One region of the Mesorhizobium humile genome, then DNA from elsewhere that is predicted to be linked to it. Evidence: predicted binding sites of a transcription regulator. Region 1 holds the regulator's gene; each other region holds the start of a gene.

Evidence for each region. The regulator LexA, encoded in region 1, represses DNA repair genes until DNA is damaged. The targets are predictions, from matches to a motif close to TGTTCNNNNTGTGTTCNG.
Region 2: a site for LexA is predicted at 1,980-1,997, ahead of RFM52_RS03480 (ATP-dependent helicase). Genes of this name have one in related genera too.
Region 3: a site for LexA is predicted at 2,472-2,489, ahead of dinB (DNA polymerase IV). Genes of this name have one in related genera too.

Annotation. Positions count from the first base shown of each region.
Region 1 is NZ_JAVIIV010000008.1:110,764-114,932, forward strand. Features, by position in the region: gene RFM52_RS14455 (ComEC/Rec2 family competence protein) at 1-1,182, shown strand, start outside; gene lexA (transcriptional repressor LexA) at 1,223-1,957, opposite strand; gene kynU (kynureninase) at 2,414-3,661, shown strand; gene RFM52_RS14470 (AMP-binding protein) at 3,677-4,169, opposite strand, start outside.
Region 2 is NZ_JAVIIV010000002.1:120,720-124,888, forward strand. Features, by position in the region: gene RFM52_RS03480 (ATP-dependent helicase) at 1-1,939, opposite strand, end outside; gene RFM52_RS03485 (glucose/quinate/shikimate family membrane-bound PQQ-dependent dehydrogenase) at 2,131-4,169, shown strand, end outside.
Region 3 is NZ_JAVIIV010000004.1:310,710-314,878, reverse strand. Features, by position in the region: gene RFM52_RS09345 (TadE/TadG family type IV pilus assembly protein) at 1-452, shown strand, start outside; gene RFM52_RS09340 (hypothetical protein) at 479-715, opposite strand; gene RFM52_RS09335 (polymerase) at 745-1,035, opposite strand; gene RFM52_RS09330 (hypothetical protein) at 1,388-1,585, shown strand; gene RFM52_RS09325 (cupin domain-containing protein) at 1,850-2,230, shown strand; gene dinB (DNA polymerase IV) at 2,564-3,826, shown strand; gene RFM52_RS09315 (aldose 1-epimerase) at 3,936-4,169, opposite strand, start outside.

The DNA.
Region 1 (4,169 bases):
GCGATCTCTGCCATCGCCGTCATCCTGGTCTCGCCGCACGAAGTGGTCGGCCCGAGCTTCCAGATGTCTTTCGCCGCCACCGCTGCGCTTGTCGGCGCCTATGCCGGCTTTGCCGACTATCGCGCCGGCAAAACGACAGCGCCGCCGGCAAGGCGTTCGTTTCTCGGGTTCGTATCGCAAAAACTGGCGGTTGGCGTGGGCGGCGCCGCCATAACGTCGCTCATCGCAGGCAGCGCGACGTTGCTGTTTGCGATCTGGCATTTTCAGCGCGTGTCGCCGCTCAGCCTGCTGGCCAATCTGGCGGTCATGCCGATCGTTTCGCTGATCGTCATGCCGTTCGCCGTGTTGAGCGCGCTCGCCATGCCCTTCGGCTTCGACGGTCCCTTCCTCTTTGTCATGGGCAAGGGCCTGACGGCGATGATCGCCATTTCGGCGTGGATATCCGAGCGCTCACCGGTCGACGCCGTCGGGCTGATCTCGATCCAGTCGGTGCTGCTGGCGACGGTCGCGCTGGTCATCGCAACGATGGCGACCACGTGGCTCAGGCTTGCCGCGGTACCCTTCGCGCTCGCGGCGCTGCTGGCCATTCCCCATGTCCGCACGCCGGATGTGCTTGTCTCGGAGGACGCGCATCTGGTGGCGATGCCGATCGGAGGCGGCGAGCTTGCGATCAACCGCGCGCGCTCCAACGAGTTCACCACCGACAACTGGAAACGAGCGCTGAAAGCCGAGGATATCGTGCCGCCGGAGACGTTCGCCAAGGACGCCCTCGACATCGCCGATCCCGTCGACCTGCCGCCTGGCTCGCCCTTCTACTGCACCGGAGACCTCTGCATCGGCCGGCATCCTTCCGGCGCCATCGTCGCGCTTGCCGAGAACCGCGGCAGCGCCCGACCGGCCTGCGGGTTCGCAGATCTCATCGTCATCAACGATGCAACGGCCTACAACCCATGCCGCGATCCGCGCGTGCTCGTCGTCACCAAGCGGCAGCTGGCGCGCGACGGCAGCGCCGCCATCTTCTTCGATCCGCAATCGGCGACCGCCCGGCCAACCGTTCGCTACGCGGTCGACGAGCCATATCGTCCCTGGCACGAGCAGCGGAAATACACACGCGAGGCGAGGGGGCTGCCGCCCTATCAACGACCGGAAAAGCCGGCGGCCGCGCCGCAGCCGACAGAATAGATGTCACGCATTCCCGGCGAAGACCGCCGCGCGGTTCTGCTCAGTAGCGACGGATAAGTCCGACGAGCTTGCCCTGAACCTTGACCCGATCCGGTCCGAAGATACGGGTCTCATAGGCCGGGTTGGCGGCCTCGAGCGCGATCGAGGCACCCTTGCGGCGAAACCGCTTCAAGGTCGCTTCCTCGTCGTCGACCAGCGCCACCACGATCTCGCCCGGGCTTGCCGTATTGGCGTTGCGGATGATGACGGTGTCGCCGTCGAAGATACCGGCCTCAATCATCGAGTCGCCCTTGACCTCCAGCGCATAGTGCTCGCCGCCCATGATCATGTCCGGCGGCACCGAGATCGAGTGCGTCTGGTGCTGGATGGCGTCGATCGGCACGCCGGCGGCAATGCGGCCCATCACCGGAATGGATACGGCCGAAACAGCGTCGTCGTCATTGCTGGGTGTCGGCGTGCGCGAGGGCGCTGCCGGCTTGACCTGGCGGTTAAGATTGCCTTGGCCGCCCTGGATGACGCTTGGCGAGAACTTCTTCGCGGCATTCAGGCCAGGCGCGATCGAGTCGGGCAGGCGCAAGACTTCGAGGGCGCGCGCCCGGTTCGGCAGCCGGCGAATGAAGCCGCGCTCTTCCAGCGCCGTGATCAGCCGGTGGATGCCGGACTTCGAGGCAAGGTCGAGCGCCTCCTTCATCTCGTCGAAGGATGGAGGAATCCCGCTCTCCTTCAGGCGTTCATGGATGAACATCAGGAGTTCATGTTGTTTGCGCGTCAGCATTGGCGGCCCCCACGGGTTCTGAAACCAGAATCGGAAAAACAAACCCAGAACAAACACTATCTGTTCCAGTTGTGTTCCGCAACCGTTTAAAGTTTAATGAATTTCTTAAGGCTGCCGAAACAATGTTGCATTCGAGGACGCCAGCCGCCGCCAGTAGGGCGGTGGCATTGATTCCGCTCGATTTTGCAGCACTGCCTAAGTTGAAACAGCAGGCAGCGCCATCACGAAAGCGCGGGTCGGACCGCGTGGACCACCCTTTGCGCATGCTGCACCGTGAACGAAACGAACCCAAAATGCCAACTTCGGCGATTTGCCGGTTCTCTGTTCTCGCGGTCTATGGACCATCTAACACAGGACGAAAGGTTCTTGCCCCGACGCCGACTGGGGTGAGACAACCGCCGTTGGCCGTCTGGCGATTTGCGAGCGGCGCTGGGTCGAGATGGAGGCGGTAACGCGATGAGGGGAATTCCTGGCCGTGCTGAAGTCGAGGCGATGGATGCCGCGGATCCGCTGCGCGCCCTGCGCGATCGCTTCATCCTGCCGGAAGGGGTGATCTATCTCGACGGCAACTCGCTGGGTGCGGCGTCCTCCGAGGTTTTCGACGAGATCGAGAAAGCGGCAACGCGCGAATGGGCGCATGATCTTATCCGCGCCTGGAATACCGCGGGCTGGTTCCAAATGCCTGTCGAACTGGGCGACCGGCTCGGGCGACTGATCGGCGCGGCGGCCGGACAGACCGTCGTTTGCGATACGACGTCGATCAACATCTACAAGGTCCTGCATGCGGCGCTGGCGATGCGGCCCGACCGATCCGTGATCGTTGCCGAGGGCGACAGTTTTCCGACCGATCTCTACATGGCGGAGGGCGTGGCCTCCACGCGTCCTGGTACGGTGCTGCGGCTCGAAGGTGTCGACGCCCCGACGATCGAGGAACTGATCAACAGCCAAGTCGCGGTCATCCTGGTCAACCACGTCAACTACAAGTCCGGCCGGTTGCGCGACATGGCGGCCTTGACGCGCAAGGCCCACGAAGCCGGCGCGCTGATCGTCTGGGACCTCTGCCATACGGCAGGCGCGTTGCCGGTGGATCTTGATGGTTCGAGTGCCGACTTCGCTGTCGGCTGCACCTACAAGTATCTCAATGGCGGCCCGGGCGCGCCCGCCTTCATCTATGCCGCGAATCGCCACCACGGCGACATTCGCCAGCCGCTCAGCGGCTGGTGGGGGCACGCCCGGCCTTTCGCGTTCGAGCAGGGCTACGCCATCGGCACGGGCATCCGCCGGTTCCTGTGCGGAACACAGCCGGTGCTGTCGATGCGGGCGCTGAAGGGCGCGCTGGACCTCTGGGACAAGGTCGACATGAATGCCGTGCGCGACAAAAGCATCGCCCTGACGGACTTGTTCATCCGGCTTGTCGAAGCCCGATGCGGCGCCTTCGGCCTCGAACTGGAAAGCCCGCGCGATGGCGCCGAGCGTGGCAGCCAGGTGTCGTTCGCCCATCCGCACGGTTACCAGGTGATGCGCGCCCTGATCGAGCGCGGCGTGATCGGCGATTTCCGCGCGCCATACACCATCCGCTTCGGCTTCACACCGCTCTATGTCGGCTATCGGGATGTCTGGGAGGCCGTCGAAGTGCTGGAAGACATCCTGCGCACCGGCGTCTGGCGGGAAGCGCGCTTCGCGGTCAAGGAGGCCGTCACCTGAATCGGGCTTTCTCGCTCAATGGGGCTTTTCGGCGCGCAGGCGGAAGCGCTGGATCTTGCCGGTCTGGGTCTTGGGCAAGGCGGCGATGAACTTCACCGAGCGCGGGTATTTGTAGGGCGCGATCGTTGCCTTGACGTGATCCTGCAGACGCTTGACCGTCGCGGCATCCGGCGCCGCGCCCGGCGCCAGCACGACATGCGCCTCGACGATCTGGCCGCGTTCGGCGTCCTCGGCGCCGATGACGGCGCATTCCGCGACATCCGGATGCGACAGTAGCGCGGCCTCGACTTCCGGCCCGGCAATGTTGTAGCCGGCGCTGACGATCATGTCATCGGAGCGGGCGGCGAAATGGAAGAAGCCGTCTTCGTCCTGCACGAAGGTGTCGCCCGTCAGGTTCCAGCCATCCCGCACATAGTCCTTCTGGCGATCGTCGGCCATGTAGCGGCAACCTGTCGGCCCACGCACCGCCAGCCTTCCCGTCGCGCCATGCGGCAACTCGCGCATCTCC
Region 2 (4,169 bases), on a different contig from region 1:
CCCAGCCAGGCAGGAACACGGTCTCGAATTCGAGACCCTTGGCCGAATGCAGCGTCATGATGCTGACGGCGTCCTGGTCGGCATTCTGCTCGGCGTCCATGACCAGCGCGACATGCTCGAGGAAGGAGCGCAGCGATTCATACTCCTCCATGGAGCGGATCAGCTCCTTGAGGTTTTCCAGCCGTCCGGGCGAATCCGCCGAACGGTCGTTCTTCCACATGTCGGTGTAGCCGCTCTCCTCCAGGATGGTCTCGGCGAGCTCGGTGTGCGGGGTGGTTTCCAGCGCCTTCTGCCAGCGCTCGAAATTGGCCGCGACCTCGCGCAGCGCCGCGCGCGGCTTCGGCTTCAGCTCGTCGCTTTCGGCAAGCGTCGCGGCCGCTTCCAGCATCGGGACGCGCATGGCACGCGCCGTGTCGTGGATCTGGCGGATGGTGGCTTCGCCGAGCCCGCGCTTCGGGGTGTTGACGATGCGCTCGAAGGCGAGGTCGTCACCGCCATTGGCAACAACGCGGAAGAAGGCGAGCGCGTCGCGGATTTCCAGCCGCTCGTAGAAGCGCGGGCCGCCGATGACGCGGTAGTTCAAGCCCAGCGTGATGAAGCGGTCTTCGAAGGCGCGCATCTGGAAGGACGCGCGCACCAGGATCGCCATGTCGTTAAGCCGGTGCTTCTGGCGCTGATAGGCCTCGATGGTATCGCCGACGGCTCGGGCTTCTTCCTCGGAGTCCCAAGCGGCATGGACATGCACCTTGTCGTCCTCGGGGTCGTCGCGGTCAGTGAACAGCGTCTTGCCGAAGCGGCCCTCATTGTGGGCGATGAGGTGAGAAGCGGCGCCCAGGATATGCGCGGTGGAACGGTAGTTACGCTCCAGCCGGATGATGGTGGCGCCCGGGAAATCCTTGTCGAAGCGCAGGATGTTGTCGACCTCGGCGCCGCGCCAGCCATAGATCGACTGGTCGTCGTCGCCGACGCAGCAAATGTTGACTTTGTTCTCGCTCACGGCCGCGCGCTCGCTCCGCTCGCTGGCCTCCGCGGGGGCGGCCTGACCGGCCGACGCCCGGTCGGGCTTGCGGCCTTCGGCCGATGCACCGCGCCCGCCGTTGGGCCGTTGCGCCAATAGGCGCAGCCACATGTATTGCGCGGTGTTAGTGTCCTGGTACTCGTCGACCAGTATGTATTTGAACTTGCGGTGATATTCCTTCAGCACGTCCGGATAAGCGCGGAAGATGCGGATCGGGTGATAGAGCAGGTCGCCGAAATCGCAGGAGTTCAACGTCTGCAGCCGCTCCTGATAGGCCTTGTAGAGCTGGCGGCCCTTGCCGTTGCCGAAGCTGCGCGCATCGCCTTCGGCAATCTCGTCGGGGCCGAGGCCCTTGTTCTTCCAGTTGTCGAGCATCTGGGCGAAGGTCTTGGCCGGCCAGCGCTTGTCGTCCAGCCCTTCGGCCTGGATGAGCTGCTTGATCAGCCGCACGACGTCGTCGGTGTCGAGGATGGTGAAACCCGATTTCAGCCCGGCAAGCTCGGCGTGGCGGCGCAGCAGCTTCACGCCGATCGAGTGGAAGGTGCCGAGCCAGGGCATGCCTTCGACATCGCCTTCGCCGATCAGATGGCCGATGCGCTGCTTCATTTCGCGCGCCGCCTTGTTGGTGAAGGTAACGGCGAGAATCTCCCACGGTCTTGCCCTGCCGGTCGCAAGGATGTGGGCGATGCGCGTGGTGAGCACCCGCGTCTTGCCCGTGCCCGCGCCGGCCAACACCAGAACCGGGCCCTCGGTCGTCTCGACCGCGAGCCGCTGCTCGGGGTTCAGGCCCTTCAGATAATCGGGCGCGCCGTTCTGGCCGCTGCGGGCGGCCATGGCGCGCGCGGCTATGCCGGATGGTGCCGCCGCCGGCCGCGCATTCGGTTCATCGAAAAAAGGCATGTCCTCGGAAAAGCCCGACATCGCTCCCGAATGTAGTGATTCGGCAGCGAAAGACCAGAACTGTCTACGTTTTGTTCTAGTTTCGCGTGTCTGGCCCCAACTTGACAGCCGGAGCGGGTGAGGGAAAGCTGCCGGCAGGGCAGGGACGGCTCGCCGTCGCCTGAAAGCCGCCTCTTCGTTTGAAAGCGCGCAACAGTCGAAGGAGCACCGTCTTGGCTGTCACCATCACGTCCCTCGTCCTCTTCCTCATCGGTCTCGTTCTCGGCGGCGGCGGCATCTGGCTCGCGGTGCTGGGCGGCAGCTGGTACTACCTGATCGCCGGCCTGGTCTTCCTGATCACCGCCTGGCTGTTGCTGCGACGCAGGTCGACGTCGCTCTGGCTCTACGCGCTGTTCGTGCTCGCCACCTTGTGCTGGGCGGTCTGGGAAATCGGCTTCGACTGGTGGCAGCTCGGTCCGCGCGGCGGCGTCATCGTGCTTATCGCCTTGTGGCTTTTGACGCCATGGGCAAGGCGCGGCTTGCTGGGGCCGGACGCGCGGGCGCCGCTGATCCTGGCCGTGCTCGCCTCGCTCGCGGTCGCCGGCTATTCGATGACCGTCGACCCTCACGACATCGGCGGCACGCTGGGCACCGAGAAGGTGGCGACGGCGGCCAATCTCGGCGGCGACATGCCGGCCGGCGAATGGCATTTCTACGGCCGCACGCCCTTTGGCCAGCGCTATTCACCGCTCGACCAGATCACGCCCGACAATGTCGCCAAATTGCAGCCGGCCTGGACCTATCGCACCGGCGACGTCAAAGGCCCCGACGACATCGGCGAGACGACCTATCAGGTGACACCGCTAAAAGTCGGCGATGCGCTCTACATCTGCACGCCGCATAATTTCGCTATCGCCATCGATGCCGCGAGCGGCCAGGAGAAATGGCGCTACGACCCGAAGGTCAAGCTCGACCCCAACCGCCAGCACCAGACCTGCCGCGGTGTTTCCTATTATGCCGACGCCAAGATCGCCGCCGGCCAGCCTTGCGCGCAGCGCGTCTACCTGCCGACGTCGGACGCCCGGCTGATCGCGCTCGACGCCGCGAACGGGCAGGTGTGTGCGTCCTTCGCCGAGGGCGGCACGCTGAACCTGATGGCCAACATGCCCTATCCGAAGTCGGGCTATTACTATTCGACATCGGCGCCGCTGATCGTCGGCGGCAAGATCATCGTCGGCGGCGCGGTCAACGACAATTACTCGACCGAGGAGCCGTCCGGCGTCATCCGCGCCTTCGATGTCGACACCGGCGCGCTGCTGTGGAACTGGGATTCCGGCAATCCGGATGTGACGACGCCGTTGCCCGCCGGGCAGACCTACACCCACAACTCGCCCAACATGTGGTCGACGGCGAGCGCCGACGAGAAGCTGGGGCTGCTTTATCTGCCGCTCGGCAACCAGACGCCGGACCAGCTCGGCATGGGCCGCAGCGCCAATGTCGAGAAGTTCTCCTCCTCGATCACCGCGCTCGACCTCAACACCGGACAATTGCGCTGGGTGAGGCAGACCGTGCATCACGATCTGTGGGACATGGACGTGCCGGCGCAGCCGACGCTGGTCGACATCACCACGGCGAACGGAGTCGTGCCGGCACTGGTCGGACCGACCAAGCAGGGCGATCTCTACGTGCTCGACCGGCGCACCGGCGAGCCGATCATCCCGGTGAAGGAAGTGCCCGCACCCGGCGGCGCGATCGAGGGCGATCATGCCTCGCCGACGCAGCCGGCCTCGGACCTGTCCTTCAATCCGAAGCCGCTGACCGGCGCCGACATGTGGGGCATCACCATGTTCGACCAGCTGGCGTGCCGGATCGAATTGAAGAAGCTGCACTATGAGGGACGCTACACGCCGCCCTCGCTGCAGGGCTCGCTGATCTATCCCGGCAATTTCGGCGTCTTCAACTGGGGCGGCGTCGCGGTCGATCCGGTGCGGCAGGTGATGTTCGGCATGCCGACCTATCTCGCCTTCACCTCGAAGCTCATCCCGCGCGCGGACGTGCCGGCGCCGGGCGACAACACCAAGGGCAGCGAGCAGGGGCTGAACCGCAACGAAGGCGCGCCTTACGCGGTGGTGATGGGACCGTTCCTGTCGCCGCTCGGCGTTCCCTGCCAGGCGCCGCCCTGGGGCTATGTCGCCGGCGTCGACCTCAAGACAGGAAACATCGCCTACAAGCATCGCAACGGCACGGTCTACGACATGACGCCGCTGCCTCT
Region 3 (4,169 bases), on a different contig from region 1:
CCCTGTCGGGGAAGATCACCCTTGATCCAGGTACCTACATCATGCGCAACGTCACTATAAAACCAGGCGGCAACGGCAGCCTCAGCGGCCAGGGCGTGACGATCTTCCTGATGGAGAACTCGCAGCTCTACATCAACGCCAACGAACAGGTGAACCTGTCGCCGCCGACCAGCGGCCCCTACGCCGGCATCACCATCTACCAGGCGCATGGCAACACGCAGGCGCTGACGCTCAACGGCGGGTCCGGCTCGGTGGTGAGCGGTTTCATCTACGCTCCGGACGCCGCTATCGCCTATGCCGGAAATTCGGACATGAACGCCCAGGGCAGTTGCCTGCGGCTGGTCGGGGACACTGTCACAATGACGGGGAGCTCCGCCGTAAAGTCGGACTGCAGCGCCGAGCTCGGCAACCGCGCGGTGTATGCGGGACGGATGATCACCCTGGCGAAATGAGCGCCAATCTCCCCTTGAGGGAAGGATTACAGCTCGCCTACGATATCCGCGCCCGGCTGCTCGTCGAAGAGCACCGCGCAGCCGCGCTCGAGCGCGACCTGCGTCAAGGCGTTGGCCGCATCCCTATCCGACGAAACGAAATCGCCGGTCAGGACGCGCAATTCCTCGACGGCCTTCGACATAGGCACGAGACGTCCGGCGAAACGGTCGCTCGCGCATGCGTCGATGACGCACAGAAGATCGATGAGTTCGAAATTATGCATGGCGGCCTCCGCCAGCGCCATCCCTTCGCTCAATCAACGGTATGAGGCGCGGACTGGTTCCCTCGCCTGCCTTCGTCGAGTGGCCTGACGGGCGCGAGCTTGAGATCGAAGCGAGCAGGCAACCATGGCTCGACATAGGCCTTGCGCACCGATCCGGTGGCCATGGTGTCGATTGGGAGAAGGACCACCATCTGGGCATGGCGCTGTGGCCAGAGGGGCCTGCCGACCAGGAGGAAGACGCCGACGACAAATCCCGCCAAAAGCAGCGCGGCAAACAGGTTCGCGATCATGTTGCCGGGTAGCACGGCCAGCAGCTCCAAGACAGTTTCCAAAGGGAGAGGAGTGCCCGCCATATCGCAGGAATGGCGGGCACCCCGTCGTCGACCGCCGATGAAGGGACTTTGTCCGGCGGCTTGCTAGCCCAAATGAAATAATGCCCTTCTTGTTTCTAGAAAATCGGCGCCTCGGGCCTCTGCGTTCAATGAGTGAGACTTCAGTCCGAACACGGCCCTGGACCGTCGCCCGAGGGCCGGAACAATCGCTTCCCGGTGCCGTTGCCCGGCAATCGAAATCGGCGAAAGGAGAGGAAGTCATGGCCGACGGACCTACAGTTGTAAACACGGGCGGCGTGGCGGCGGCGGAACCGCGGTCGCAATCGTTCTCGCCATCATCGTGATCGTCGGGCTGCTGTTCTTCACCGGCATCATCAATGTCGGTGGCGGTGGCGGCGGATCGACCGATGTCAACGTCAAGATCGACACGCCCAAGATCGAGGCGCCAAAGGCCGGCACGCCGCCGGCGCCGACCAAGACGCCATCGACGGCACCCGCTGCTCCGGCGCCTGCCCCGGCTCCCGCGAGCGGCGGCTGACCCTGGCGAACGCAACCAGTTGTCAAAGGTGCCCTGGTTGTCGCGCTGTCGGCCCGCGTGTTCTTGGGAGGCGCGGGCTGCCCTTGGAGCGGTTCCGCCTCTGCAATGGCGTCGAGCCGCTCCAGGCGTTACTTGCCCTCGACCGCTTCAGCCCGCGCGGCAAGCTTCAGGCAATTATATTAGCAATCCCTCATAACGAGGCGTATGAATAAGCCAGCGGTCGCCGACGGTCGCGTCAGGCTCCGCTTCACATGGGAGGATGCCATGGCCGAAACTGCCGTGAAGGTGACGAAGCTCGAATCCAAATCGCACAACAATCCCGACGAGGTCCGCGCGCCCGCCAAGACGCGTGTCGAGATCGTCCGGCTGCCGGGCTATACGCTTGGGCGGATGAACATGCAGCCGGGCTGGAAATGGTCCGAATGCGTCAAGCCGGTGGTCAAGACCGATAGCTGCCAGGTCTCGCATGTCGGCTATGTCGTATCCGGCTCGATCACGGTGCGGATGACCGACGGCACGCAAAAGACCTTCGAGGCCGGCAGTTCCTACACCATCCCGCCCGGCCATGACGCCTGGGTGGAAGGCAACCAGCCGTTCCAGTGCATCGAGGTGCTGAGCGCCGAGCAATACGCCAAACCGGCATAAGCGCAAGCAATCGCCCCTCAGACCGGGGGCGCCAAAGCGGCAGAGGGGTCGCCCCGCGTGGAACGCCGTTCTTGGGCGTTGCAAAGCCGCCGCGCTTCACACGCGAGGCTCCCATGGCCGCTTGCGACCATGTCCCCTCAAGAGCGAGGCGTCGCGCACAACCGGCCGGCAAACGTCTCGGTTGTGCACGGTTGCAACTGTTCTGGTGTACAGCCCCGCCGACTTGACGAGAGACCGCTTTTGTTCTCTTTATGTTCCGATTAAAATCCCTTACGAAAGACGCAGCTAATGCTGCGCTGCCGCAATGCGGACCGGATGGAGATGGAGCGCGGGATGCTCGCCACAAACGCCGCTGCGGCCGCCACCATCCTGCATGCCGATCTCGACGCCTTCTACGCCTCGGTCGAGCAGCTGCTCGATCCGTCATTGCGCGGCAAGCCGATTGCAGTCGGCGGCGGCGTGGTGCTGGCGGCTTCCTATGAGGCCAAGGTCTTCGGCGTGCGCGGCGGCATGCCCGGCCGCAAAGCGCGCGAGCTCTGCCCGCAGCTCATCTTCGTCGGCGGTCATTTTTCCGAGTACCAGCGTCTCGGCGACGCCGCGATCGAGGTGCTCGGCGATTTCACGCCGCTGGTCGAGCGCATCTCGATCGACGAGGCTTTTGCCGACGTCGCCGGCTGCACGCATCTGTTCGGATCGCCGCAAGAGATCGCGCGAAAAATCCGCGACCGCGTGATGGCCGAGCTCGGCCTGCCGATCTCGATCGGCGTGGCGCGTACAAAACATCTGGCCAAGATCGCCTCGCAGGTGGCCAAGCCAGACGGGCTGGTGGTGGTCGAGCCCGGCACCGAGCTCGCCTTCCTGCACGACCTGCCCGTCACGCTGATGTGGGGCGTCGGCCCGGCGACCAAGGCCAGGCTCGCCGAGATCGGCGTCGAGACCATCGGGCAGTTGGCGCGCACGCACAGCGGCGCGCTGGAGCGGCTGATCGGCCACGCCGCCGGCCAGAAACTTGCCGCGCTTGCCTGGAACCGCGACCCGCGCAAACTCGAGACGCATCGGCGAGCACATTCCGCCGGCGCGCAATCGGCGTTGGGCAGGAAACCGGCGCTGCCGCGCGTCTTCGTGCCGACGCTGCTGCATCTGGCCGACCGCGTCGCCAGCCGGTTGCGCGCCAAGGACCGGCCCGGGCGCACAATCACGGTGCGCGTGCGCTTCGCCGACATGCGCGCGGTCAGCCGCTCGATCACGCTCGACCAGCCGATCCAGGCGACAGCGATGCTGGCCGAGATCGCCGAAGAACTGGTGCGCGGCGTGCTGGCCGCCCATCCAGGCGAGCGGGACATCTCGCTGCTCGCCATCTCCGTCTCGCATCTGGAGGAACATGCCGAATTGCAGCTCGAACTGCCACTCGGCCTGGCGGATGAGAAGCTCAGGCCCGGCAGCCGCAAGGGGCTGGCTCGCTTCGGAGCCGACCGCGCCATCGACAAGATACGCCAGCGTTTCGGCAAGGAGGCCGTCGGCTACGGCACGGTGGCGCTCGAAGGCGCGCGCTCAGTGCCGGACGGGTTCAGGGAGCTGGCGGAGAAGGAGTTGTAGAGGGGGCTGTTTCCGGCGTGTCCTCTTGCGACGTTGGAAATTGGCGAAGCCGACGCGACGTCCAATCTCCCCCGCAAGGGGGAGATCAGCAGTCCCAGCGGCGGCACGCTCAATCGGTCACCGTCCAGTCCAACCGCATCGTCGCGCTCATCGCTTGCCCGTGCTCCAGCACCGTCAGCCCTTCGCCGTGATGCGCACCGACGGGGTGAGAGACCGGTTCGAAGCAGAAGAAGCCGGCATCGGATGACGGCGAATAGAGGATATAGACATCGAGCGTTGGCGAGGCGGTGAGCGAAACGGAAATCCGCCCCGGTTGCACGATGGTCGCGTGTCCATCCCAGCC